3 regions of the Buttiauxella sp. genome follow, and region 2 is predicted to be linked to each of the others. Evidence: riboswitches for the same ligand, from Rfam matches in the RefSeq annotation. Region 2 holds a riboswitch; each other region holds the start of a gene.
What was found. Region 2 has a riboswitch for thiamine pyrophosphate ahead of thiB (thiamine ABC transporter substrate binding subunit). Riboswitches for the same ligand answer to the same signal wherever they lie in the genome.
Positions count from the first base shown of each region.

Region 1: linked by a shared signal. The riboswitch ahead of thiM (hydroxyethylthiazole kinase) and the one ahead of thiB (thiamine ABC transporter substrate binding subunit) in region 2 are both predicted to bind thiamine pyrophosphate.
Region 3: linked by a shared signal. The riboswitch ahead of thiC (phosphomethylpyrimidine synthase ThiC) and the one ahead of thiB (thiamine ABC transporter substrate binding subunit) in region 2 are both predicted to bind thiamine pyrophosphate.

Region 1 covers NZ_JBAVHX010000022.1:145,181-153,359, forward strand. Annotated here, with positions in the region: gene WBL83_RS15275 (putative T6SS immunity periplasmic lipoprotein) at 1-290, shown strand, start outside; gene WBL83_RS15280 (hypothetical protein) at 347-838, opposite strand; gene WBL83_RS15285 (DUF3772 domain-containing protein) at 1,075-3,498, opposite strand; gene WBL83_RS15290 (hypothetical protein) at 3,918-4,412, shown strand; gene WBL83_RS15295 (hypothetical protein) at 4,489-4,899, shown strand; TPP riboswitch at 5,451-5,547, shown strand; gene thiM (hydroxyethylthiazole kinase) at 5,582-6,370, shown strand; gene thiD (bifunctional hydroxymethylpyrimidine kinase/phosphomethylpyrimidine kinase) at 6,367-7,176, shown strand; gene WBL83_RS15310 (GntR family transcriptional regulator) at 7,239-7,985, shown strand; gene WBL83_RS15315 (PfkB family carbohydrate kinase) at 7,959-8,179, opposite strand, start outside.
Region 2 covers NZ_JBAVHX010000008.1:24,382-32,560, forward strand. Annotated here, with positions in the region: gene thiP (thiamine/thiamine pyrophosphate ABC transporter permease ThiP) at 1-1,168, opposite strand, end outside; gene thiB (thiamine ABC transporter substrate binding subunit) at 1,144-2,127, opposite strand; TPP riboswitch at 2,164-2,263, opposite strand; gene sgrR (HTH-type transcriptional regulator SgrR) at 2,300-3,958, opposite strand; gene sgrT (glucose uptake inhibitor SgrT) at 4,052-4,213, shown strand; gene WBL83_RS05525 (sugar efflux transporter) at 4,461-5,639, shown strand; gene hemW (radical SAM family heme chaperone HemW) at 5,992-7,128, opposite strand; gene WBL83_RS05535 (XTP/dITP diphosphatase) at 7,121-7,714, opposite strand; gene yggU (DUF167 family protein YggU) at 7,743-8,033, opposite strand; gene WBL83_RS05545 (YggT family protein) at 8,030-8,179, opposite strand, start outside.
Region 3 covers NZ_JBAVHX010000030.1:3,298-11,476, forward strand. Annotated here, with positions in the region: gene WBL83_RS18120 (DUF1481 domain-containing protein) at 1-641, opposite strand, end outside; gene hupA (nucleoid-associated protein HU-alpha) at 655-927, opposite strand; gene WBL83_RS18130 (YjaG family protein) at 1,114-1,704, opposite strand; gene nfi (deoxyribonuclease V) at 1,748-2,419, opposite strand; gene hemE (uroporphyrinogen decarboxylase) at 2,435-3,499, opposite strand; gene nudC (NAD(+) diphosphatase) at 3,546-4,319, opposite strand; gene rsd (sigma D regulator) at 4,474-4,977, shown strand; TPP riboswitch at 5,071-5,180, shown strand; gene thiC (phosphomethylpyrimidine synthase ThiC) at 5,269-7,170, shown strand; gene thiE (thiamine phosphate synthase) at 7,170-7,805, shown strand; gene WBL83_RS18165 (HesA/MoeB/ThiF family protein) at 7,798-8,179, shown strand, end outside.

The DNA.
Region 1 (8,179 bases), on a different contig from region 2:
TTGTGAATGATAAAGTTTGTGTATTTATTAAAAAAGAAAATTTAGTTGCGCAGGAGAAACTTCTCAGAGTTTCAATTATGAAAGCAGGTGATGAAAAGATGAGTTATGAGAAGCAATTTTATTCCCCAGTCATCAGTATCGATTTAAAATCAGGTGAATGTATTTTAGGACTTTCTGACTTCAATTATGAAACAGGCTACTCCTACGATATCAATATACAGACGTCACATAATAATTATCAGACAGGTTTTATTTTATGGAAGTATGGGCAAAGCCTGAAGCTGAAATAGTCTTTTGGGGTTATATAGCAGAAACGAAGGCCGGTCATTCAGACCGGCCTTTTTAATTACTGGAAAACGACAGAGTTAGAATAATCCGCGCGATATTGAATCTTTACGCGCTGGCCGTTAAGTGTGTATTCGGTATACGGATAAACCTCTTTCCAGCCAGCGGCTTTCAGCTTCGCTTCTACTGCGCTGGTGGACAGGCCCATCAGATCTTTTTTCTCGAGTTTCTTCGCACTTGTCACGCTGGTGCTGCTGGCTTGTTGCAATGCGCCATGCTTACGCGATGCAGCCCATTCGCCAGTGGTTTCATTACCGCTGCGGGTGAAACTCAGGGTGTAACCTGCGCCTTTCCACTCGGCAAAATCAGGGTTATTAATGGTTCGGGTCGCTTTTTTACCATTGATGGTTACCGCGTTTTTGTTGACCACTACGTTCACTGGCTCACCTGCACCTTTCCAGCTACCGTTGGCTAAATCCAGTGCCATTGCCGCAGGCGATAACACCAATCCACCCAACATTGCTGCAACTACCACGTTTAACTTATTCATCATTAACTCTCTTATTTATTAGCATCTCTTAATTATTGCCCATCGGGAAAGTTTAAGAGTTTGAATGTCATTTTGTGGCGAAATAATGCTGCCGCGAGGGTTCGCCGTTGTTGATATAAATCAAATTGATGAATGTGTTTTCGGTAAGTATTCTTAAAAAGAATGATTGGTAGCCGGGCGGGGTTTGAAACCTTCATTTGAAGGGCCACTGGCACGAGGCGCACCAGTGGCTTTGTCGATTATGTTTCGCTAACAACCTTCGCCGCAGGTTGTTCCAGCACCATTGTTTGTGTCTGGCTGAGGCTTATTTCCGCCGCACGCAGCATTTTAAGGATCTCATAGAGCAGATCACTGCGGGTCGAACTGACCATGCGCGGGCTGTTTACGTAGCCGGTCACACTCAGCACAATCCCGGTTGGCCCCAGCTCTTTAAAGCTGACGGACGGTGGCGGGTTTTCCAGAATAGATTCATGCAAGTTATAGGCGTCGAGCAGCAAATTGCGCACTTGCTCAGGGTCGATATCGAGCGGGAAAGTCAGGGCGATGGTCGCCACACCTTGTGCATTGCCCATCGTGGCGTTACGTACGTTCTGCGAGATAAGCTGTGAATTGGGCACAATGACCGTAGATTTGTCGCCTAACTGGATTTCCGTTGCGCGCACATTAATGCGGCGAATATCACCTTCAACACCACTGATACTCACCAAATCGCCCACTTTCACCGGGCGCTCGGTTAACAGAATCAGCCCGGAGATAAAGTTCTTCACAATCTCCTGTAGACCAAAACCGATGCCCACCGACAAGGCGCTGACGATCCACGCCAGTTTGTTCCATTCAATGCCGAGCATCGACAATGTCAGCATGATAATCAGTACATAGCCGACGTTGGTAAATAGCGTTACCAGTGAGGCGCGCAGGCCGCGGTCCATATTGGTTTTTGGCAGGAAATCGTTGTCCAGCCAACGGCGTGTGGAACGCAATACATACCAGCCGACAACCAGACACAGCACCGCATTAACCGCGTGAGCAGGGATAATATTCATCCCCTCGAGGCCTTTTCCGCCCCACATCTCGGCGATTTTGATCAGCAATTCCATCGGCGTTGTGGTGCCGAAGGTACCATTCAGCAGCGCAACGGCTGCCATAATCAACAGGCTGGTTTTCCCTAAAGCGGAGAACAATGTCGCGGCAAGGGAAAGATGGCGGTCATTGAGGCTCAGCGTGCTCTTGAGGATTTTCCCGGTCTGAGTGGAAGGGGAGAAGACCGCTTCACACAAATCCACCACGAAATGAATCAGCAGATACAGGCTGCAAACCACCAGGCCAATCCACAGCAATTCGAAAGTGACGAAGCGCGCCAGCGGAATGTAACCAATCAGCAAAGCCAGCAGGATAACGAATGCCGTAAGGCTGATAACCAGATGAATTAGACCAGCAACTGTTGAGCGAGCCTCGGTTTGCTCGCCCTCGGCACTCATTTTACGACGGATCCTGTTCACCCGAATTGGCGCTATCAGGCAGTTGAGCGCGACCAGCAAAGCCGCCAGACCGTTGCCGAAAAGCGTAGCGGCAATACTCGCACCGACCAGCGCATTCAGCTGTTCGATGATGCCAAAGATAAAGATGAAGGTTGCTAACAAAATCGGGAACGAAGACAGCGTTTTCGCCAGTGGATCGGCAATACCCGGCAGGCGCCAGGACGGATGGCTATTCGATAGTAACGCGATACCCATACCGGCTATCACCGCTGAGAAATAGGTCAACTCCACTAACTGTTCAGCAAACTCCATCACCCACTGCGAGGTGTCAGGCAGTCGGGTAAAGGTGTAACACAACAACTGCATGCTGATACCCAGCGTCAGCGTGGTGCTTAACGTGGTAAAGCAGGCGAGGAAACTGCGACGAAAACGCCCTTGCGGCAACCAGCGTGGCAACACCCAGTTCAATGGTTTGTCCAGTGCGCGACGGCCAAAAAGCCCAATCCCTAACGCCAGCAGCAGATAAATGGCGCTTCCTACGCGCCAGTCGTCGCTCCATGCCTGGTGCCAGGCATCGCTAACTTGTGTTCCGAATTCATCAAAACGCACCGCATCTTTATCGCTTGGATCAAATACCGGCGACCAAAAATCCGCGCCCAGAATACTGCCGGTGTTAAGTGCGATTTGTGTTTTCAGCGCGTCACGACGCAGCCCGGAAATTTGTGATGAGAGGTTTTGTGCGCCCACGGCAATGGCTTTCGATTGCTCGATTTGCGTCGTGAGCAAGGTTTTGCTGTTGTTCAATTGCTTGCGCTGACTGACAACCTGCGGTGTTTCCGTCAGCGTACCCGGTGCCGGTGCAGGCCCAAGCACATCCAGTTGCCCCTGAACCTGCGCAAGCTGCGGAGCCAGCGCCACGGCGAGCTTATCCGCTTCGGCAGCCAGCTTTTGCGCGTCGTCATTAAGGGCGGTGAACTGTTTATCCGCTTTTGCAGCAGAGACTCGCTGTTTAAGAGAATCCAGCTGCTTTTGCAGAGCCGGCAGAGCAGTGCTGGCGTTAACCTTAACAGGCGTTTCTGTAGCAGATTGCCCGGTGGCTTCATCTGCCTGAGACAGGAAAGGGGTCATCAACAAGCAAGACAACAATGCCATCAACAGCAGCGGCACTCTTAAAGGGTTACGCATCATACGCATAGAGAAATAATTCCGGTATTTCGAAAAAAATGAAATTGAGGACAACCGGCTAAGGATACCCGTAATTCTCCGGAATCCAACCAGGGTTAGTCTGTTTATGTTGCGTTGTTCGTGTAACGCCACTCAAATTTATCGCCGCTCAGAAACACCAGCGGTTTACAGCGCTTTTTTCTTACGCCTTATCTCAACACCTCAAGCCATGCCAAAAGTTGGCGCAACTGATACCCGGTCAATACCTTGATCTCGATGCCGTGTGGGGAGCACCGAGTTAGCTCTGCTGCATGTTGATCGATGGATGCACCCATCAAAGCGTTTATTGGCTGGTATTCTCGTAAATCAGGCATTCGACCCTACTAATATTCATAGATCGGTTCTTATTTACTTTTTCTTACATAGTCTGGATTATTACCTTGTCTAAGAATGTTCTTATTTTGAGGTTGTCCATGTTAAAAAAATGCGTGCTTTGTCTTGCTGTCTGTTTTTTATCGGGATGTGCAAGAACGGCGGCACCTAACTATTTCAACGGTAACTATTACATGGCTGGGGATGATTCCTGTAAACATTTCAGGCAAATTGATTACGCAAGAATCATGTGCATGGATGATGATTATGTTGAAACTGGCTACCGAGATGCGATGACACAAGGTGACATTCAGATGTACCAGATGCAGCAAATGAATCAGCAGATGCAGATGGCACAATTAAATCAGCAGCTACAGCAAACCGGACAATCATTCCAGAATTCAGGGCAGCAGATACTACAGCAGAGCCAGTCCTACACCGCCCCGCAGGTTCAGTCGTATGGTTCATCGGGATCCACGATTTATAATCGGGTGGGGAACAATGTAATCGGGTCAGACGGCACGTCCTGTACGTATGTAGGTCAGAGTCTTATTTGTAGATAATTAAAGAAGTAGGGGATTCCACTGGCCCCCGTTTCATTCTTATTTTTAATATTCTTTCGTCACCGGGGTAATCTACATGGCGGCTATTCTTTTTATTGCGGCTTTAGTTCTTGCCTGGCCTACAGCAGGCTTGTCAATCGTTGCATATATTGCTTTCCTCGTTTTTCAAGGATACATGAAGGCCAAAACAAGAATGCATCACGCTGATAAGCTCCGGTCATCAAGAGACGTTACCTCAGGGGGAGGACGGCTTCCTTCATGGATGGGCAATCGAGACAAGATTTCTGAATTTATCTATGGAGTCGAGAAGTTAGCCGAGCGAGAAGGCGTACCGATCATTATGTCTTCCCAGCTTATGTTGCATGAGGAGTTACAGAAAAACCTAATGCGATATGCGGGGGCTATGGAAGCGCGAGGTGCGTCATTTTCGGAGCAACAAATGGCTGTAGCTGAAAAACTTGTTGAAATTCACAACAGAGGTCATTGAAAAGGGGGGACCCGTTACTGGCCCCTTTTTACTAACTGTTCATTTCTATTTTAAATACCTCTTTTTCTATTTGGAAAATCTCCGACTTCCAATAAATATTGACAGAATTATCCCCCGTTGATTCGTAAACCCACGGCCTAAATATGCGTCAACGAGAGAACGGATATTATTTTAGTCAGATCTTGGGGCTTATAATCCTTGCGCGGTTACATACAAATATTGATTGCCGTTCTCCATAATTCCATTTCCTCTCCAAAACTCGGAGGTGACTTTTTTAATAATATTACCTCTGACACATTAAGCAGCCCGACCCCCATATTTATCATGGGCAAGTTCTGAAATGATATTGCAAGCGATCCCTGGTTTAGATAACGCGCCGCTGCTGTCGCCAGGGTGAAGTCTCATGATGACACGGGACTGCTGAATGTTTGTACCCTATGCCGAAAGCTGGGACACATTGTGTTTTTATGGGGTTGTGTCTTTGACTTCCCGCTGGCATTATCGCTGAACAGCGATTAACGCATTGTTAATCGCAAGTTTTTGATTTTGAATTAAATGACTCGGGGTGCCCTTCTTTGTGAAGGCTGAGAAAAACCCGTACCACCTGATCTGGATAATGCCAGCGTAGGGAAGTCAGATGCCTGTCCGGTATCCCTTCTTCACGCCGGACAGGAGCTTTATGATGCAACCTGACCTGCTACCCGGCCATACCGCCGCGTCGATTTTACGGCAAATTCGCCGCACTTCCCCTCTTGTTCACTGCATGACTAACGATGTGGTGCAGAGTTTTACCGCCAATGTTTTGCTTGCCATCGGTGCGGCTCCGGCCATGGTGATTGAAGCGCAAGAAGCCGCGCAATTCAGCCCTGTAGCCCATGCGCTGCTGATCAATATCGGCACACTGACCCGCGAGCGCAGTCACGCCATGCTTGCGGCCATTGATGCGGCAAATGAATCTTCCACTCCCTGGGTGCTGGATCCGGTTGCTGTCGGCGGCCTGGCGTTCCGTACTCAATTCGCAAGCCAGGTGCTGGCCCTAAAACCGGCGGCCATTCGCGGGAATGCGTCGGAAATCCTGGCGCTGGCGGGCGGCCATTCCGGTGGGCGCGGCGTGGATAGCACCGACGATGCGCTTTGCGCACTCCCTGCGGCGCAGATGCTGGCGCAACGCACTGGCGCGATAGTCGCGGTAACCGGTGAGCGCGACTACATCACCGACGGAGAAAATAGCTGGAGCGTGGCGGGCGGTGGCGTTTTGATGACGCGGGTGGTCGGTACCGGTTGTGCACTATCCGCTGTGGTTGCCGCCTGTTGTTCATTGCCTGGTTCGCCGCTGGATAACGTTGCTGCGGCCTGCCAGTTTATGAAGCTTGCCGGTCAGCAGGCCATATCCGAAAGCCGTGGTCCCGGGAGTTTTATCCCGGCATTTCTCGACGCGCTTTACGGGCTGAATGCGGAGGCGCTGGCATGAAAGGCTTAAAACGTATTAATGCCCTGACCATTGCCGGGACCGACCCGAGCGGTGGCGCGGGTATCCAGGCGGACCTGAAAACTTTCTCCGCATTGGGGGCGTATGGCACCAGCGTGATCACCGCGCTGGTGGCGCAAAACACTCGCGGCGTGCAGTCGGTTTATCGCATCGAGCCCGAGTTTGTGGCGGCTCAACTGGATTCAGTACTAAGTGATGTGCGCATTGATACCATCAAAATCGGCATGTTGGCTGAAACAGATATTGTTGAAGCAGTGGCGGAGCGGCTGGCGTTTTATCACGTGCAAAATGTGGTGCTCGACACGGTGATGCTGGCGAAAAGTGGCGATCCCTTGCTTGCACCCTCGGCGGTTGACAGCCTGCGACGTAAGCTTTTACCGCAAGTGGCACTGATTACGCCGAACCTGCCGGAAGCCGCCGCTCTGCTGGATGTGCCTCATGCGCGCAATGAACATGAAATGAAACAGCAGGGCGATGCGTTATTAGGCATGGGCTGCCAGGCGGTGCTGATGAAAGGCGGTCATCTTGATGATGCTGAAAGCCCTGACTGGTTATTTACCCGCGAAGGCTCGCAGCGTTTTACCGCACCGCGTGTGCAAACCCGTCACACTCACGGAACAGGCTGCACATTATCTGCGGCACTCGCCGCACTTTATCCGCGCTTTAACAACTGGCCGCAAACCATCAGTGCGGCAAAAAGCTGGTTATCGCAGGCTTTAGAACAGGCGGATTCGCTGGAAGTGGGGACGGGGATCGGGCCGGTACATCATTTTCACGAATGGTGGTAATACCATTAAAAGACCATTGGGTTATACTGCATTTTCACCCAATCTTCCGGACACTTACGCGAATGGAACAGGTTCACACTCAGCTTATTGAACAGCTTATCCAGCGGTTTTCGCAGGCCGATAACATGCCGTTGTATTTGAAATTCGCCGAAACGGTGAAGTCGGCTGTGCGCAGCGGTATTTTGCCGCAGGGCAATATTCTGCCGGGGGAGCGTGATCTCAGCCAGTTGACCGGTGTTTCGCGCATCACGGTACGCAAAGCGATGCAGACGCTGGAAGATGATGGGGTGGTGACACGTTCGCGGGGTTACGGGACGCAGATTAACACCACCTTTGAGTATTCGCTCAAAGAGGCGCGCGGTTTTTCTCAACAGGTGGTTTTGCGCGGTAAAAAACCGAACACACTGTGGGTCAATAAACGGGTGGTGAAGTGCTCGCCGGAAGTGGCAGAACAACTGGATGTGGCGGCGGAAAGCGATGTGTTCTTGCTCAAACGTATTCGTTACGTTGATGAAGATGCGGTATCTGTAGAGGAGTCGTACGTTCCTGCGGAGTTGATCGCCGATGCGGATGACATCGGGGTTTCATTGTATGACTATTTCCGCAGCCAGAACATTATTCCACAGCGTACCCGCAGCCGTGTGAGTGCCAGAATGCCGGATAGCGAATTCCAGTCGCACATCAAACTGGAAACGCCAGTGCCGGTTCTGGTTATTAAACAAGTCGCCTTTGATCCGCAAAACCGGCCTATCGAATACAGCATCAGCTACTGCCGCAGCGATCTATACGTTTTTATTTGTGAGGAGTAGCGTTTTACTGAGTTGTTGCAAGTGCGGCGCACAGTCGCCGCCACGATGACTCACAACATAAGACGCCACCGCATTTCCCAGACAGACCGCATCTGCCAGGCTCCATCCCGCAGCCAGACCTGCAAGAGTGCCGCCCGCATGGCTATCCCCCGCACCGATGGTATCGACGACGATTGCCGGGAACGGTTCAGCAA
Region 2 (8,179 bases):
AGCCGGTCGCCAGCACGATGCCCGGCATCGCCAGAATCAACATACCGCTGAGTTCCAGCGCCTGGCCTGCAAAGGCACGGTTACGCAGGCGCAATTCCCGCGAACTCCACAGCAACATTACTGTGATGACCACGCAGATAAGTCCGGCACCCACGGCGATCCTTAGCGAGGTGAATAACGCCTGCCACAGTATTGGTTGTGACAACACAGTGCTAAAGCCACTGTTGATGCCATCAATAATGACGGCCAACAACGGTGGCAATAACAGCAACAGAGCGAGGGTGATTAGCCCCCCGTCGCACAGCTTTCGGCGCAGGTTATCTTGCGGATCGCGCCAGCCTTGCATCTGGCTGATGCCTACCGGAATCGCTTTGCTAAGCCGTTGACTTAACAGCACCAGTCCCAAACAACAGACCATCTGCACCATGGCAAGCAGGGCAGCACGAGCGGGATCGTAGTCGTAGCTCAGCGCCTGGAAGATAGCCAGTTCGATAGTGGTCGCTTGTGGCCCGCCGCCCAGCGAAAGCACAGTGGCAAAGCTTGCGAAACAGAGCATAAATATCAGCGCGGCGGCTGGGAGAATCTGGCGGCGAAGCCAGGGCCATTCCACAAAGCGGAAGAAATTCCAGCCCTGCATTCCCAGTTGTGCGGCAACCTGGCGTTGTTCGCTGGGGATATTTTCCAGTGCCTGAAGCAGCAGGCGTGTCGCCATCGGCATGTTGAAAAAAACATGGGCTAACAGGATGCCTTTTAATCCGTATGGCGAAAATGCCCATTCAACGCCAAGCCATGCGCTCAGGTTGGCAAGCCAGCCTTCCCGACCATAAACCGTCAGAATCCCGAATACTGCCACCAGAACGGGCAAAACCAGGGTCATCGCGCACAGGCGTAACAGCGCAAGGCGTCCGGGGAAGCGGCGTCGATAAAGCGCGCGTGCCAGAAAAATGGCCGGGAACACGGAAAGCGCTGCGGAGAGAAACGCCTGCCAGAATGAGAAACGCAGCACATGCCACAAATAGCTATCCTGCACCAGAGCGCGGATATCCGTTTGCGGCGCGTTAAACCACAGCGCTATAAAAGCCGCCAGGGCTACTGCCACCACCAGTGTGGCGGCACATAACCCTGGAATCAGCCAGCCGGGAATTAGCGGCTGACGGCGCGTTGCCATTCACTAATCCAGTTGGCGCGTTGTTTAGCCACTTCTTGCGCGCTGTACTCCAGCGTGTTCTGCGGTTTTACCAGGCCGTTAAAGCCCTCAGGCAATTTCACATCCGTCACCGGATACATCCAGTTTCCTGTCGCAACGGTATTCTGGAAGCCTGGCGAGGTGATGAATGTCATGAATTTTTCAGCCAGTTCTGGCTGTTTGCTCGACGCCAAACGCCCGGCAACTTCCACCTGCAAATAATGGCCTTCGCTAAAATTAGCCGCCGCGTAGTTATCTTTTTTCTCTTCGATGATGTGATAAGCCGGAGAGGTGGTGTAGCTCATCACCAAATCGCCTTCACCTTTCAGGAACAGACCATAGGCTTCGCTCCAGCCCTTGGTCACGGTGACCGTTTTCTTCGCCAGCTTTTGCCACGCGTCAGGTGCTTTGTCGCCATACACCTTCTGCATCCACAGCAATAAACCTAGCCCTGGTGTGCTGGTGCGCGGATCCTGATAAATCACTTTCCATTTTTGGTCACTTTCCACCAGTTCTTTCAGGCTTTTCGGCGGGTTTTTCAGCTTGTTTTTATCGTAGACGAAAGCGAAGTAACCATAATCGAACGGGACAAACGTATCGTTACTCCAGCCGCCAGGGATCTTCAAAGCAGTGGTGTCTGTCTTGCTCGGGGCAAATAATTTGGTCTGCTCAGCGGCAGCCAGCAGGTTGTTATCCAGTCCCAGAACCACGTCGGCTTTGCTGTTTTTACCTTCCATACGCAGGCGGTTGAGCAGCGAAACGCCGTCTTCGAGTGCGACAAATTTCAGCTCGCAGTTACAGTCAGCTTCAAAGGCTTTTTTCACCGCAGGACCCGGGCCCCAGTCGGCAGCAAAAGAGTCGTAGGTATAAACAGTCAGCAGGGGTTTGGCAAAAACAGGGGCGGCGATAAGGGCCAGTAACGGCAATAATTTTTTGAACACTTTGCACCTCTTGGAATTAGGGGTGGCAAAGGATTTTGAGAATGGAGCCTCAAATCCCTTCGCCGGCGTTATCCGGATCAGGTTCGACGGGTATTATCTCAGCCAGACTTTCGTCTTAGCACCCCGTTGAGAACGCGAGCATTGTAGTGATTCTGTGAATGAATCGAAAGTATTAAGGTTCCGGCGGTGCAAACCATGCCGATTTAAAGTCGAACCAGCCCAACGTGTTCATCCTCACGCCGCGCATACTGCGTTGCCCTTCAATGCGTAACCAATGGTGAATTAATGGCAAAATATCATTATTTTCGACACGACTCTGGCACCATTCAGGCAGAGAAAGCTCGCCCTTATGCCATTGACTGGTATCGGTTTCCCAGTCAATGGCGATGCATTTTTGAATCAAAGGCACTTCATAAAGATGTGAATAGAGTGAAAACTCTAACGGCAAAGTGAAGTTTGCGCTGTTAAGCCAGATGTCACTTTCAGCTTCACCCTGATGCCACTCCTCATAACTGACTTCTTGCACCACCAGTTCAACATCCACGCGTGCCAGCAGTTCTTCCATGACTTTACTGATAACCCGATGCTCAACGTGATCGCGATAAAATGTCAGCGTCACGGACTCAAGCCCGGCAGGTTTTTCAAGCACGGGCTGTGGGCGCGCGTGGTGCCAGCGTGGTAGCAGTCCGTAAGCCGGGAACCAGTATTGCTGATTTTGCGCCCCAGCGCTGTAAAGCAGATGGATCGGTGCCAGGATATGGCTTAGCCAGCGGCGCACTTCTGTGTTGCTGCCAAGCTTTGAGCGGCTATCAAACAAAATATAGTAGCAGCCCTCTTCCAGACGGCTTTCAACGGCTTTCTCGCTGTCAGGCATTCCTGATAATTGCACCGCACAACTGACCTCTTCGCCAATTTCAGGCAGCACCCAGAAATTCACCTCGTCAATCAATGCCCGATAACCAAAGTAATCATCGTAGGCCTGAATTTTTAGCTGATTGTTATTATTGCGTACTACCGAATACGGGCCGGTGCCGACAGGCTGGCGAGCAAAATGGGTTAAGGTTTGCCATTCGCGCGGCAGGATCATTGCGTTGACGCTGCCCAACAACCACGGTAGCCAGTTGTCGGGTTGTGAGAGCGTGATATCCAGTGTCCAGGCCGTAGGCGAAGTGATCTCCGTGATATGCGAATACAGCGGCAAGGTGCTGATACGTTGCAGGGAAGTCGTCACATCCAACATATCTAATTCACGGCCATGGTGAAAATGAATGCCGGGACGAAGATAAAAGCGCCAGTGTAATGGGGATATTTGTTGCCAGTGGTGGGCGATATCCGCTTCCAGTTCCCCATTTTCCTCATTTATCCGGATAAGTCCGCTGAAGATTTGCCGGGCAATATGGGTTTCAGAACGACGTAAAGCTGAGCCTGGTAACAGGTTTAGCAGCGGGCGATAGTAGAGAACCCGCAGAATATGTCGTCCCTGGCGGAAGCTACGACCCAGGTGAGAAATCAGCATTTGCCGTACGGCCGCTTTATCGCCAACGATCTGCACCAGTTGATCAATTCTGTCCTGTTCGAGCAGATCTTCTGCACGCTGCTGCTGGAGTGCCAGGCCGGTATATAAGAATTCTAGCTGCGAACGCTTGCCACGCCCGACCTCCGCTTTCCAGCACAACCAGCCCTTTTCCTGCATCGAACTCAGTAGCGTCCGCATATGGCGACGTGAGCAATTCAACAAATCAGCCAAATCATTTAACGTCGTTTCCTGTGGTTTGCCATCGAAGTATTGCCACAGACGAATGAACTGTTGTTGCAGACGACTCGAACTCATAAAAGAGGAACTCCCCACAGAAACTCATCAATTTAACTTTCCTCATATTACGCCAATAATTATCAACGTTGAAACGAGGAGGTAGAGGTTTATATGAAACGGTCGCCGATAGTTAAGTTTTATCAACAGTATTTTGCCGCAACACATAGTGTTTCTACTGGATGGCTGGCTCGCCTGAAAGCTGAGCAACGTCTGAAGATGCTCGAAGACTTAATGCAGTGGGAAGTCACCACTTCCGCAACCGTGAAGTACTGACTCGTTGATCCATGTGTGACTGAGAATTGGTGTGATTCACCAGGCCAGCAGAATTTTACTGCTGGCTTTTTTATACCCGTCATTCTTCGAGCTGCTGGTGCATTGGCAGCGTTTGCTCGCCCGAATCACTTACCACAGTCGGCTCATCGGGACTCGCTCTCTTGCCGCCTTCCCGCAACTCGAATTATTTAGGGTATAGTTTACGTTTTGCACACCCAGTGAGCGCTCGAACAAAAGGAATTTCTGCATGTTGTGGTTTTTGACTCGGGGACGACGCCTCAACCCGGTGTACGCTGCATTTATGATTGTGGCTTTTATGATGGGGATTGCGGGGGCACTCCAGGCGCCCACGCTTAGCCTGTTTTTAAGTCGAGAAGTAGAGGTGCGCCCATTCTGGGTCGGGCTGTTTTATACCGTCAATGCGATAGCCGGCATTTTAGTTAGCCTGCTGTTGGCGAAGCGTTCCGATAGCCGCGGCGACCGGCGAAAACTGATTATGGTTTGCTGCGTGATGGCAGTGGCAAACTGCGTTTTATTTGCTTTTAACCGTCACTATCTGACGTTAATTACTGTTGGCGTCATGTTCGCGTCAATTGCCAACACCGCCATGCCGCAAATCTTCGCTCTTGCCCGCGAGTATGCCGATAGCTCCGCGCGTGAAGTGGTGATGTTCAGCTCAATCATGCGTGCGCAGCTGTCGCTGGCCTGGGTGATTGGCCCGCCTTTGTCTTTTATGCTGGCGTTAAACTACGGCTTTACCACTATGTTTCTTATCGCGGCGGGGATTTTTATTATCTCGCTGGCGCTAATTTTCTTCGCACTGCCCTCGGTCGCCAGGATTGAGCAGCCCGCAGATGTGGCGCTGACACAGGTCAGCGGTTGGAAAGATAGCAACGTGCGCATGCTCTTCATCGCCTCGATGCTGATGTGGACATGCAACACCATGTATATTATTGACATGCCGCTTTGGGTCAGCAGTGATTTAGGGCTGCCGGAATCCCTGGCGGGGTTGCTGATGGGGACGGCTGCGGGGCTTGAGATCCCAGCCATGATCCTTGCGGGCTATTATGTGAAGCGTTTTGGTAAGCGGCGCATGATGGTGATCGCAGTAGCCGCTGGCGTGTTGTTCTACGTCGGGCTGATTATGTTCCACAGCCGTACGGCGCTGCTGTTACTCCAGCTATTTAACGCGGTGTTTATTGGCATTGTCGCCGGGATCGGTATGCTGTGGTTCCAGGATTTGATGCCGGGCAGGCCGGGGTCGGCGACCACATTATTCACCAACAGCATTTCTACCGGTGTGATTCTGGCGGGGGTGTTGCAGGGTGCGCTTGCAGAGAGTTTTGGGCACTATTCAGTTTACTGGCTGATTGCCGGGCTTTCGGTATTTGCGCTGATTTTGACCTGCAGGGTGAAGAATATTTAAGCTGCTTAACGTCGGATGGCGCTTGCGCTTATCCGACCTACCGGTTTCAGAAGCACAGTGTCAAATCAGATTTCGTATAGCGGATAAGCGTAGCGTCATCCGACACAAGCCATCGGGTTTCGTAGGGCGGATAAGCGTAGCGTCATCCGACACAAGCCATCAGATTTCGTAGGGCGGATAAGCGCAGCGTCATCCGACACAAGCCATCGGATTACGTAGGTCGGATAAGCGCAGCGTCATCCGACACAAGCCATCAGATTTCGTAGAGCGGATAAGCGCAGCGTCATCCGCCAGTAGTCAAATCAGATTTCGTAGGGCGGATAAGCGTAAGCGTCATCCGCCAGTACCTAAACTACTCCGCCAAAAACAGCTCCAACAGCGAATTCAAAAACAGCTTCCCGTGCTCGGTAATCTGCCAATAATCCTCTGTCTCAACCAGGTAATCCTTCGCAATCGCTTCATCCAGCTGCGCGCGAATTACCGACTCATCCAACCCGGTATACTGGTTAAACTCTTTACGTGGTGCAGCTTCCAGCAGGCGGAAGCGGTTCATAAAGAACTCAAACGGTTTGTCGGCCTGTTCCACGTCATGCTGGCGATCAAGATACTTGCCTTCCATATACCCGCGTGGATGGCGGGTTTTCGCGGTACGCAGAATACGCCCGTCCTCGAAAGTCACTTTGCCGTGCGCACCGCAACCAATCCCCAGATAATCGCCAAAGCGCCAGTAATTCAGATTGTGCTGACACTGGTAACCGGGTTTCGCATAGGCTGAGGTTTCGTATTGCTGATAACCCGCCGCCGTCAGCAGTTTGTCGCCTTGCTCGAAAATATCCCACAGTGCATCGTCATCTGGCAGTTTTGGCGGACGGGAGCTAAACAGCGTATTCGGCTCAATCGTCAGCTGATACCAGGAAAGATGCGGTGGGTTCAGTTCAATGGCCTGGCGTAAATCGTCCAGAGCTTCTTCCAGCGACTGGTCCGGCAAACCGTGCATCAAATCCAGGTTGAAACTGCGCAAGCCTAAACCGCTTGCCAGATTGGCCGCTCTTTTGGCTTCGCCTGCATCATGAATCCGCCCCAGACGTTTGAGCTTCTCTTCACTGAAACTCTGCACGCCGATAGAAATACGGTTCACACCCGCACGCTGATAACCGACAAAACGGTCGGCCTCAACGGTGCCGGGGTTCGCTTCCATAGTGATTTCTGCATCCCTCGCCAGCGGCAGGCGAGCCCGCACACCATCGAGCAGAGTTTGCATCGCCTCGCTTGAAAGCAAGCTTGGCGTACCGCCACCAATAAAGATGGTCTTTATTTCACGTCCTTGTGCCATTGGCGCGTCGATATCCAGATCGCGCAACAGGTGGGCGACATACTCGTCGTGCGGCACGTCGCCTTTCAGTGCATGAGAATTGAAGTCACAGTAGGGGCACTTCTGCACGCACCACGGGATGTGAATATAGAGACTCAGTGGTGGCAAATTAGCCATTTTTCATTGCTTCCAGTAACAGTTTTAACGCTTGCCCACGGTGGGAAATCGCGCGTTTTTCATCACGAGTAAGTTCTGCTGCGGTCTTGCCTTCACTCGGGACAAAGAAAATTGGGTCGTAGCCAAAGCCACCTGCACCTGCGGCTTCTCGGGTAATCTGGCCTTCCCAACTACCGTGACAGACTAATGGCGTGGGGTCTTCGGCATGGCGCATATAAACCAGCACACAGTGGAAACGCGCTTTACGTTGCTCGTCTGGCACATCTTTCATTGTAGCCAGTAACTTTTCCAGGTTTTGCTGATCGGACGCTTCAAGGCCTGCGTAGCGTGCGGAGTAAATTCCTGGCGCGCCGCCCAACACATCTACAGCCAGGCCGGAATCATCAGCAATCGCGGGCAGGCCCGTAATCTGAGCCGCATGACGAGCTTTCAGAATGGCGTTCTCGATAAACGTCAGGCCAGTTTCTTCGGCTGACTCGACGCCTAATTCAGTTTGCGCCACCACATCCAGACCAAAATCGCCCAGTAAATCGGCAAGTTCGCGCACTTTACCGGCGTTACCGGTCGCGAGGACAACTTTTTGCATAGTGAGATAATCCTGTGAAATTCGGTAATTATTCGAGCAATGCCGCGACTTCCGTCGGGATTTGTTGCGGGTCGATAACCTTAACTTGCTTATGACGGCCCAACTCGCCTTTCTCAACTACCACCTGGCTTTTGGCGACGCGGAACTGTTTGGCCAGATATTTTACCAGATGGGCGTTGGCTTTACCGTCAATCGGTGGTGCGGTGATGGCGACTTTTAACTCGTCGCCATGCAAACCAATGATGCTATCCCGGCTGGCTTTAGGCTGAATATACAACCGTAAAACCAGCCCGTCTGCGGCTTGACTCACTGCACTCACAGCAAATACCACAGCCCCGGGAACAGATCCATGCCAAGGTAATTCAGTGCGTACAGAATCAAAATCACCACCATCGCGGAGAAATCAATGCCGCCCATTGCCGGAATCACTCGACGAATCGGAGCCATCATCGGTTCAGTCAACTG
Region 3 (8,179 bases), on a different contig from region 2:
AGCTGAGAACCTTCCGGTGCTTCAAGCCACGCAATGCTGACATCCATCGATGAATGGCGTTGTCGATTCGTAATATGGCTGAGCGCCACGCTGTCGAGTTTAGGTTCGAAAGTCTCACCTTCGCAGGTCGTCACGGTGCCATTGCTGTGCCAGCGCCCTTGTCGCAACACAACACGACCAATACGCAATGCTTCGCTTGTCGCTTTCGTCTGGCTCGCCTGATATTGGTACAAGGCGATTTGGTCATTGGAGAGTTGCTGCTTTTGGCCGTCTACTTCGCGCTGCATAAAGCTCAGTTCGCCGTGATCGTCAAAACGCACTTTTATGTGCTCTGACGGTTCACTCATAATCGTCATTTCAATGGAAATAAGTTGTTCGCCCAGCCACCGATAATCACTGGTGGTGGTTGCACCCTTCTGCCTCGGGCTGAACGCCGTAAGCATATGAATACTGTCGTCGTCGCTATTGTCTTTACGCCAGATACGTACAACACCCTGATCGGCAATATAACCGCTCGCGGTAAATGGCGGGATCGGAGGCTTGCTGCTGCATGCCATTAACAGCAATGTGCCTGTCAGAGCAGCCAGAGGACGCCAGACAAACAAAAGGGGCGAAAACGCCCCCCTGCTAAAACTGTTCACTGACACTCGTTAATTACTTAACAGCGTCTTTCAGTGCTTTGCCTGAAACAAATGCCGGCACGTTAGCTGCGGCGATTTTGATTTCATTACCGGTCTGTGGGTTGCGGCCAGTGCGCTCAGCACGGTGGTTTACCTTGAAGGTACCGAAACCAACCAGTTGTACAGCATCACCTTCTTTCAGAGACTCAGTAATTGCAGCCAGAGTGGATTCCAAAGCAGCTTTAGCCTGTACTTTAGACAGGTCAGCCTTGTCAGCAATTACATCAATCAGTTGAGTCTTGTTCATAAGTTATCCTTACAATGTGTTTATCGCTTGCTAAGCATCGAGTGCGACGGAAATGCCAAAAAAGCACTCTCCTGCATACACGCACCGATAGCCACTATTTTTCGCCCCACAAATGTAGACCAGACGGGGGGCTAATTGGAAGCCTTCAGGGGTGACAATTCGGACTGTAAGTCACGTTTTGCTGTCTTACTGCTGAAAAATTATACCAATATTGCTGCTACCCGCCTCGCGCAAGTCCGCACGGAGCCCTTTGATCAACTCAATATCGCGTTCTTCGCAGTCAGCCAGCAGGCGGAAAATCTCCCACTGAATGTCCCATTCTTCTTCCACAGCCGGGTTTTCTCGCAGCTCTTCATCGGTCATTTCACGACCAGCCTGCGTCATTTCTAACATCGCAACGGTGGTAATGGATGCCTTGCTAACTTCAATGGCGTGTTCCAGAGTTTCCCCAGAAAGACGTGAGTGAAGTAATTCGCTTAACGCAACGCACGCATCGATAGCCGGGTAGACACCGTACAGATCATAGTCGTCAGCAACCGGAATGCCTTCTTCAAATTTCTCGAGTTGGCTATCAAAGTTAACTTTCGCATCTTTGACCGTTAATGTTTCCCAAATCAAATCGAGAATACGGCGATACAGTTGAGGATCACCAAATTCAGTCTGCTGGCAGAACATGGCGTAATTCGGGTACATACGTTCGCATAAAGAAGCCATGAAAGTGACATGCTGCCAGCTTTCCAGTTTCTCAAGACGCAGATGGATTGGGTTTTGTAACATAGCGATGTCTCAAAGACGGAATATTAGCGGCAGTTTACCTTAATCACCCCTGAATTGCTTGCCACCGAGTGAAAGCCGGACGCCCCGAAGCCACGGCATCAGCCCAGCGAGTCGGCTCTGGTAAACGATAGCCCCTCAGACAGCGATTGACCCATAGCAACGCACTCTCCCGGCTCACACGATGACCTGTAGAGATAAATAGCGGATTGCAGCGCTTCTTGCTGCGCAGCACCGTTGCAAGGATTTCCCCTTTATCAATCAGCAGATGGCATGCGCCGGGTTCTTCAGGCAAAGGGTCGAATCGTCCACACAACCGTTTTTTGGCGACGCCAATGGTTGGCACGTCCACCAGCAAGCCAAAATGGCTGGCCACACCTAAACGTCGTGGATGCGAAATGCCATGCCCATCCACGAACAACAAATCAGGTTTTTGCGACAACAATTGCCATGCGGCTAACAGCGCGGGATATTCACGAAAGGACAGGAATCCTGGGATATAAGGCATGGTGGTCGCAACACGCGCCACCTGATACTCAACCAGCTCGAGGGAAGGATATGCCAACAGCACGATGGCGGCACGTGTAACATCACCGCCCTGCTCAAAGCCAACGTCAGCCCCGGCGATTAACCGGGGAGGGTTTTGATCAAAGCGATCGTCACGACACACCTGTGAAGCCAATTCGATCTGTTGTTCACGTAGGCTTGCGAGATCCATTCCCTCTCCTGAAGGTTATTGGTGATACGGTTTCGACAAACGATGCACCGCTTCCACAAACGCACCGGCATGTTCTGGCGGAACATCCTGGTGAATCCCGTGGCCAAGGTTAAAGACATGACCTTCGCCTTTGCCAAATCCGGCCAGAATCGATGCAACTTCCTCTTCGATTCGTGCAGGAGCCGCATAAAGCATTGATGGATCCATATTGCCCTGGAGTGCGACTTTATGGCCTACACGACGACGCGCGTCGGCAATGTCGGTTGTCCAGTCAAGTCCCAGCGCATCACAGCCGGTTTCAGCCATCGCTTCAAGCCACTGCCCGCCGCCTTTGGTAAACAGAGTCACCGGAACACGACGGCCTTCGTTTTCTCGCAGCAGGCCATCAATAATTTTATGCATGTAGTAGAGCGAGAACTGCTGATAGTCACGCCCGGTCAGCACGCCGCCCCAGGTATCGAAAATCATGACCGATTGCGCGCCCGCTTTGATTTGCGCATTCAGGTACAGCGTGACGCTTTGAGCCAGCTTATCGAGCAGCAGATGCAGCGCTTGAGGATCGGCATACATCATCTTTTTGATAACAGTAAACGCTTTGCTACTGCCACCCTCGATCATGTAAGTCGCCAGCGTCCACGGGCTGCCAGTAAAACCAATCAACGGTACTTCGCCTTTCAGCTCACGGCGAATGGTGCGCACCGCATTCATCACATATCCCAGTTCATCTTCCGGGTCAGGAATAGGCAGCTTTTCAACATCGGCGCGGCAGGTGACAGGCGAGCGAAAACGTGGGCCTTCGCCAGCTTCAAAGTAAAGACCCAGACCCATGGCATCGGGCACGGTAAGAATGTCGGAGAAGAGGATTGCCGCATCCAGCGGATAACGACGCAGCGGTTGTAGAGTCACTTCACAAGCCAACTCCGCATTCTTGCACAGTGACATAAAATCACCGGCCTGCGCACGGGTCGCTTTGTATTCTGGCAAGTAACGACCTGCCTGCCTCATCATCCATACTGGCGTGGTATCTACAGGCTGGCGTTGCAGCGCCCGCAGGTAACGGTCGTTCTTCAGTTCAGTCATGTTAAATTTCCTTTGGCTGTAACTCTAAATTCATTCCGCCAGTTTATCACTCATACTCTGCACGACACAGGGCGACGGTATCTTCAATCAAACGGCGCGCTACGGTGCCTGGTGGCGGCAGTAACGGTAATTGGTCGTAGCGATACCAACCCGCATCGAGTAACTCTTTCGGGTCGATTTGTATCTCGCCACTGTGATATTCCGCCATGAATGCGGTCATCAGAGATTGCGGGAACGGCCAGGGCTGCGAAGTCACATAGCGCAAATTTTTCACGCGAATACTGCTCTCTTCCATCACTTCACGCGCCACGGCTTGTTCGAGGGTTTCCCCGACTTCGACAAACCCGGCCAGTACGGTATAAATGCCACCGCGATGGCGTGTGTGTTGGGCAAGCAGGATATGGTCATCGCGGCGGATCGCCACAATGATGCACGGTGAAATTTGGGGATAATAGCGTTCACGGCAATGGTTACACAGCATCGCCCATTCGGAATTGCTGACATACATTTCATGCCCGCAGTAGCCGCAGAATTTGTGCGAACGATAGAACTCAGCCAACTGCACACCGCGACCGGCAAGCTGGAACAATCCCACATCCTGGTCGATCACCTGGCGCACGGAACCCATATCTGCCCGGCGATTTTGTCGCACAAGCCATACCGGTTCATTTTCCCACTCACCAATGGGCATCCCCACGGCGCCATCGAGCTGGAAATCTTGAGCCACTCCGTGAGGAAGCTCACCTTTTGGCAACCACAGTTTTTGTTCATGACTGACGATAAACCAGCCCTGATCTAACTTTTGAATCACACGTTCCATAACCTGGTGCACATCCCCGAGTTCGCTGGTATAAACAAATGGTCTTAACAATTTTGGGTACGTTTGCGTTACATTTTCACTCTACATATTCCGAGTTGCAGGGCCGTTGGCTGCAGTCAGAAGTATGACGAGTATATAACTCACGGAGTCAATCATGCTTAACCAGTTAGAGAATCTGACTGAGCGCGTTGGTGGTAGTAATGAGTTAATCGACCAATGGCTCCTTGCCCGCAAACAATTATTGGTGGCTTATTACAATATGGTTGGGATCAAGCCTAACAAGGAATCCCATACTGCGCTCAATGAAAAGGCGTTGGATAATTTTTGCCACAACCTGGTGGATTATCTGTCTGCAGGCCATTTCAATATTTATGAACGTATTATCAGTGAAATGGAAGGCAGCAGCCCACTTTTAGCTGCCACTCATCTTTACCCACAGCTGGAAGCCAACACCCAGCAGATCATGGATTTTTACGATACGCATCTCGAAAGCGCTATCGATCATGATAACTATATTGAGTTCCAGAATGCGTTATCTGGCATCGGTGAAGCGCTGGAATCACGTTTTTCACTGGAAGATAAACTCATTCAGTTGGCGTACGACCACGATTTAAATGACAGTGCTAACGATACAGGCAACCTTGCACGCCCCGCTTGAGTTCTGCGCTGTTAACGAGTAGGTTACATCTTTCCTGAATAATTCAGATCTCAGCCTGGCACCCATGCCGCTGGGGCGTGAAGGATGCAGGAAATCTTCTTGTCGGAGTGCCGAGTGCGCAAGCACCGGCTGAGACCGTTAATTCGGGATCCGCGGAACCTGATCAGGCTAATACCTGCGAAGGGAACAAGAGTAATTCTGCTTTTGGGTTCACCCGTGCGCGGGCGGTCCACATTCATTACTCCTCCGTTGTTCTGACAAGCCACTTCCTGATTACGACTGGAATGAGCTATGTCTACTACTGAAAAAAAACTCAACCGCCGCGAGCAACGCGCCGCAGCCCAGCATTTTATCAATACGCTGGAAGGCACCGCTTTTCCCAATTCTCAACGTATTTATCTCACCGGCTCTCGCGATGATATTCGCGTACCCATGCGTGAAATTCAGTTGAGCCCGACCGCGACCGGCCCCAGTAAAGAAAATCCACAATTCACGCCTAACGATGCCATCCCCGTTTATGACACCTCTGGCGCTTATGGCGATCCGGCTATCAGCATCGACGTGCTGCGTGGGCTTTCCCCCCTGCGCGCCACCTGGATAACAGAGCGTGATGACTGTGAAATCCTGACCGATCGCAGCTCGGCATACACCAAAGAGCGTCTGGCCGATGATGGCCTGGATGAATTGCGCTTTGAAACACAGCTCACGCCACGACGCGCAAAAAGCGGGAAAGTCGTCACCCAACTGCATTACGCACGTAAAGGGATAGTGACGCCGGAAATGGAGTTCATCGCGATTCGTGAAAATATGGGACGCGAGCGGATCCGTGATGAAGTGTTACGCCACCAGCATCCGGGTCAGGGTTTCGGGGCTCGCCTGCCAGAAAATATCACTGCTGAATTTGTACGTGACGAAGTCGCGGCAGGACGCGCGATTATCCCGGCTAACATTAATCACCCGGAATCCGAACCGATGATTATCGGGCGTAATTTCCTGGTCAAAGTGAACGCCAATATAGGTAACTCGGCGGTCACCTCTTCCATCGAAGAAGAGGTAGAAAAACTGGTCTGGTCAACGCGCTGGGGCGCGGACACGGTCATGGACCTTTCCACGGGCCGTTATATCCACGAAACCCGCGAATGGATTTTACGTAACAGCCCGGTACCGATTGGAACCGTGCCAATCTACCAGGCGCTGGAAAAAGTAAACGGCATCGCCGAAGACCTGACCTGGGAAATGTTCCGCGACACTCTGCTGGAGCAAGCCGAGCAAGGCGTGGACTACTTCACCATTCACGCCGGCGTGTTGCTGCGCTATGTTCCGATGACGGCGAAACGCCTCACGGGAATTGTCTCGCGCGGCGGCTCGATTATGGCGAAATGGTGCCTGTCACATCATCAGGAAAATTTCCTGTATGAGCATTTCCGCGAAATCTGCGAAATCTGCGCGGCTTACGACGTTTCACTCTCTTTAGGCGATGGCCTGCGCCCGGGTTCGATTCAGGATGCTAACGATGAAGCACAATTCTCCGAGCTGCATACGCTGGGTGAACTGACCAAAATTGCCTGGGAGTATGATGTCCAGGTGATGATCGAAGGGCCTGGGCATGTGCCGATGCAGATGATTCGCCGCAACATGACCGAAGAGCTCGAGCATTGCCACGAAGCGCCATTTTATACACTTGGGCCACTCACGACCGATATTGCACCGGGTTACGACCACTTCACTTCAGGTATTGGCGCGGCAATGATCGGCTGGTTTGGCTGCGCGATGCTGTGTTACGTCACGCCGAAAGAGCATCTCGGTCTGCCGAACAAAGAAGATGTTAAGCAAGGGCTGATTACTTACAAAATTGCGGCCCATGCCGCAGACCTTGCTAAAGGCCATCCTGGTGCGCAGATCCGCGATAACGCCATGTCAAAAGCGCGCTTCGAATTCCGTTGGGAAGATCAGTTTAACCTGGCGCTCGATCCCTTCACTGCTCGCGCTTATCACGATGAAACTCTGCCGCAGGAATCCGGCAAAGTCGCGCACTTCTGCTCAATGTGTGGGCCAAAATTCTGCTCAATGAAAATCTCCCAGGAAGTGCGCGATTTCGCCGCCAGACAAGCCATTGAAGTCGGTATGGAGGATATGTCCCAGTCGTTCCGCGCCAAAGGTGGCGAAATTTACCTGCGCCAGGAGGAAGTGTGATGAACCCATCAGCATTTCCCCCCGTTCCACAACGGCTGGGCTTGTATCCGGTAGTTGATAGCGTCGAGTGGATTGAACGCCTGGTCGAAGCGGGTGTGCGAACCATTCAGCTACGCATCAAAGACAAGCATGATGAAAAGGTCGAAGCTGACATTGCAGCAGCCATCGCCATTGGCCGGCGATATGAAGCACGCTTGTTTATCAATGATTACTGGAAGCTTGCGATAAAGCACCGCGCTTACGGCGTGCATTTGGGTCAGGAAGATATGGATGTAGCAAATCTGGATGCCATACGCGATGCGGGTTTGCGCCTCGGGCTCTCCACGCATGACAACATGGAAATGGACCGCGCCCTCGGGGCGCATCCTTCCTACATCGCTCTTGGCCATGTATTTCCCACGAATACCAAACAGATGCCCTCTTCCCCGCAAGGGCTAACCCAGCTTGCGAAACACATCAAAACGCTGGGCGATTACCCCACCGTAGCGATTGGCGGGATTAGCCTTGAACGCGTTCCTGCGGTGCTCGCAACCGGCGTTGGAAGTGTTGCCGTGGTTAGTGCGATTACGCAAGCCGCAGACTGGCGAGCCGCCACCGCTCAGTTATTGTCACTGGTGGGGGCTGGCGATGAATGATAACGATTTCATGCGTTACAGCCGCCAGTTGCTGCTCGAAGATATCGCACTCGAAGGGCAGCAAAAGCTACTCGCCAGTAAAGTGTTGATAGTCGGACTCGGTGGCTTAGGTTCCCCGGCGGCGCTGTATCTGGCTGCGGCTGGCGTTGGCACATTGATTCTTGCAGACGATGACAATGTGCATATCAGTAACTTACAACGCCAGATTTTGTTTACCTCACATGATCTCGACCAGCCTAAGTCGCGGGCTGCCCAGCGCCATCTTCAGCAACTCAATCCTGATATCGATCTGCGAATCATCAGTGAACGTCTTGAAGGGGAATTGCTGGGTCGGGCGGTCAACAACGCCGATCTGGTTCTCGATTGCAGTGACA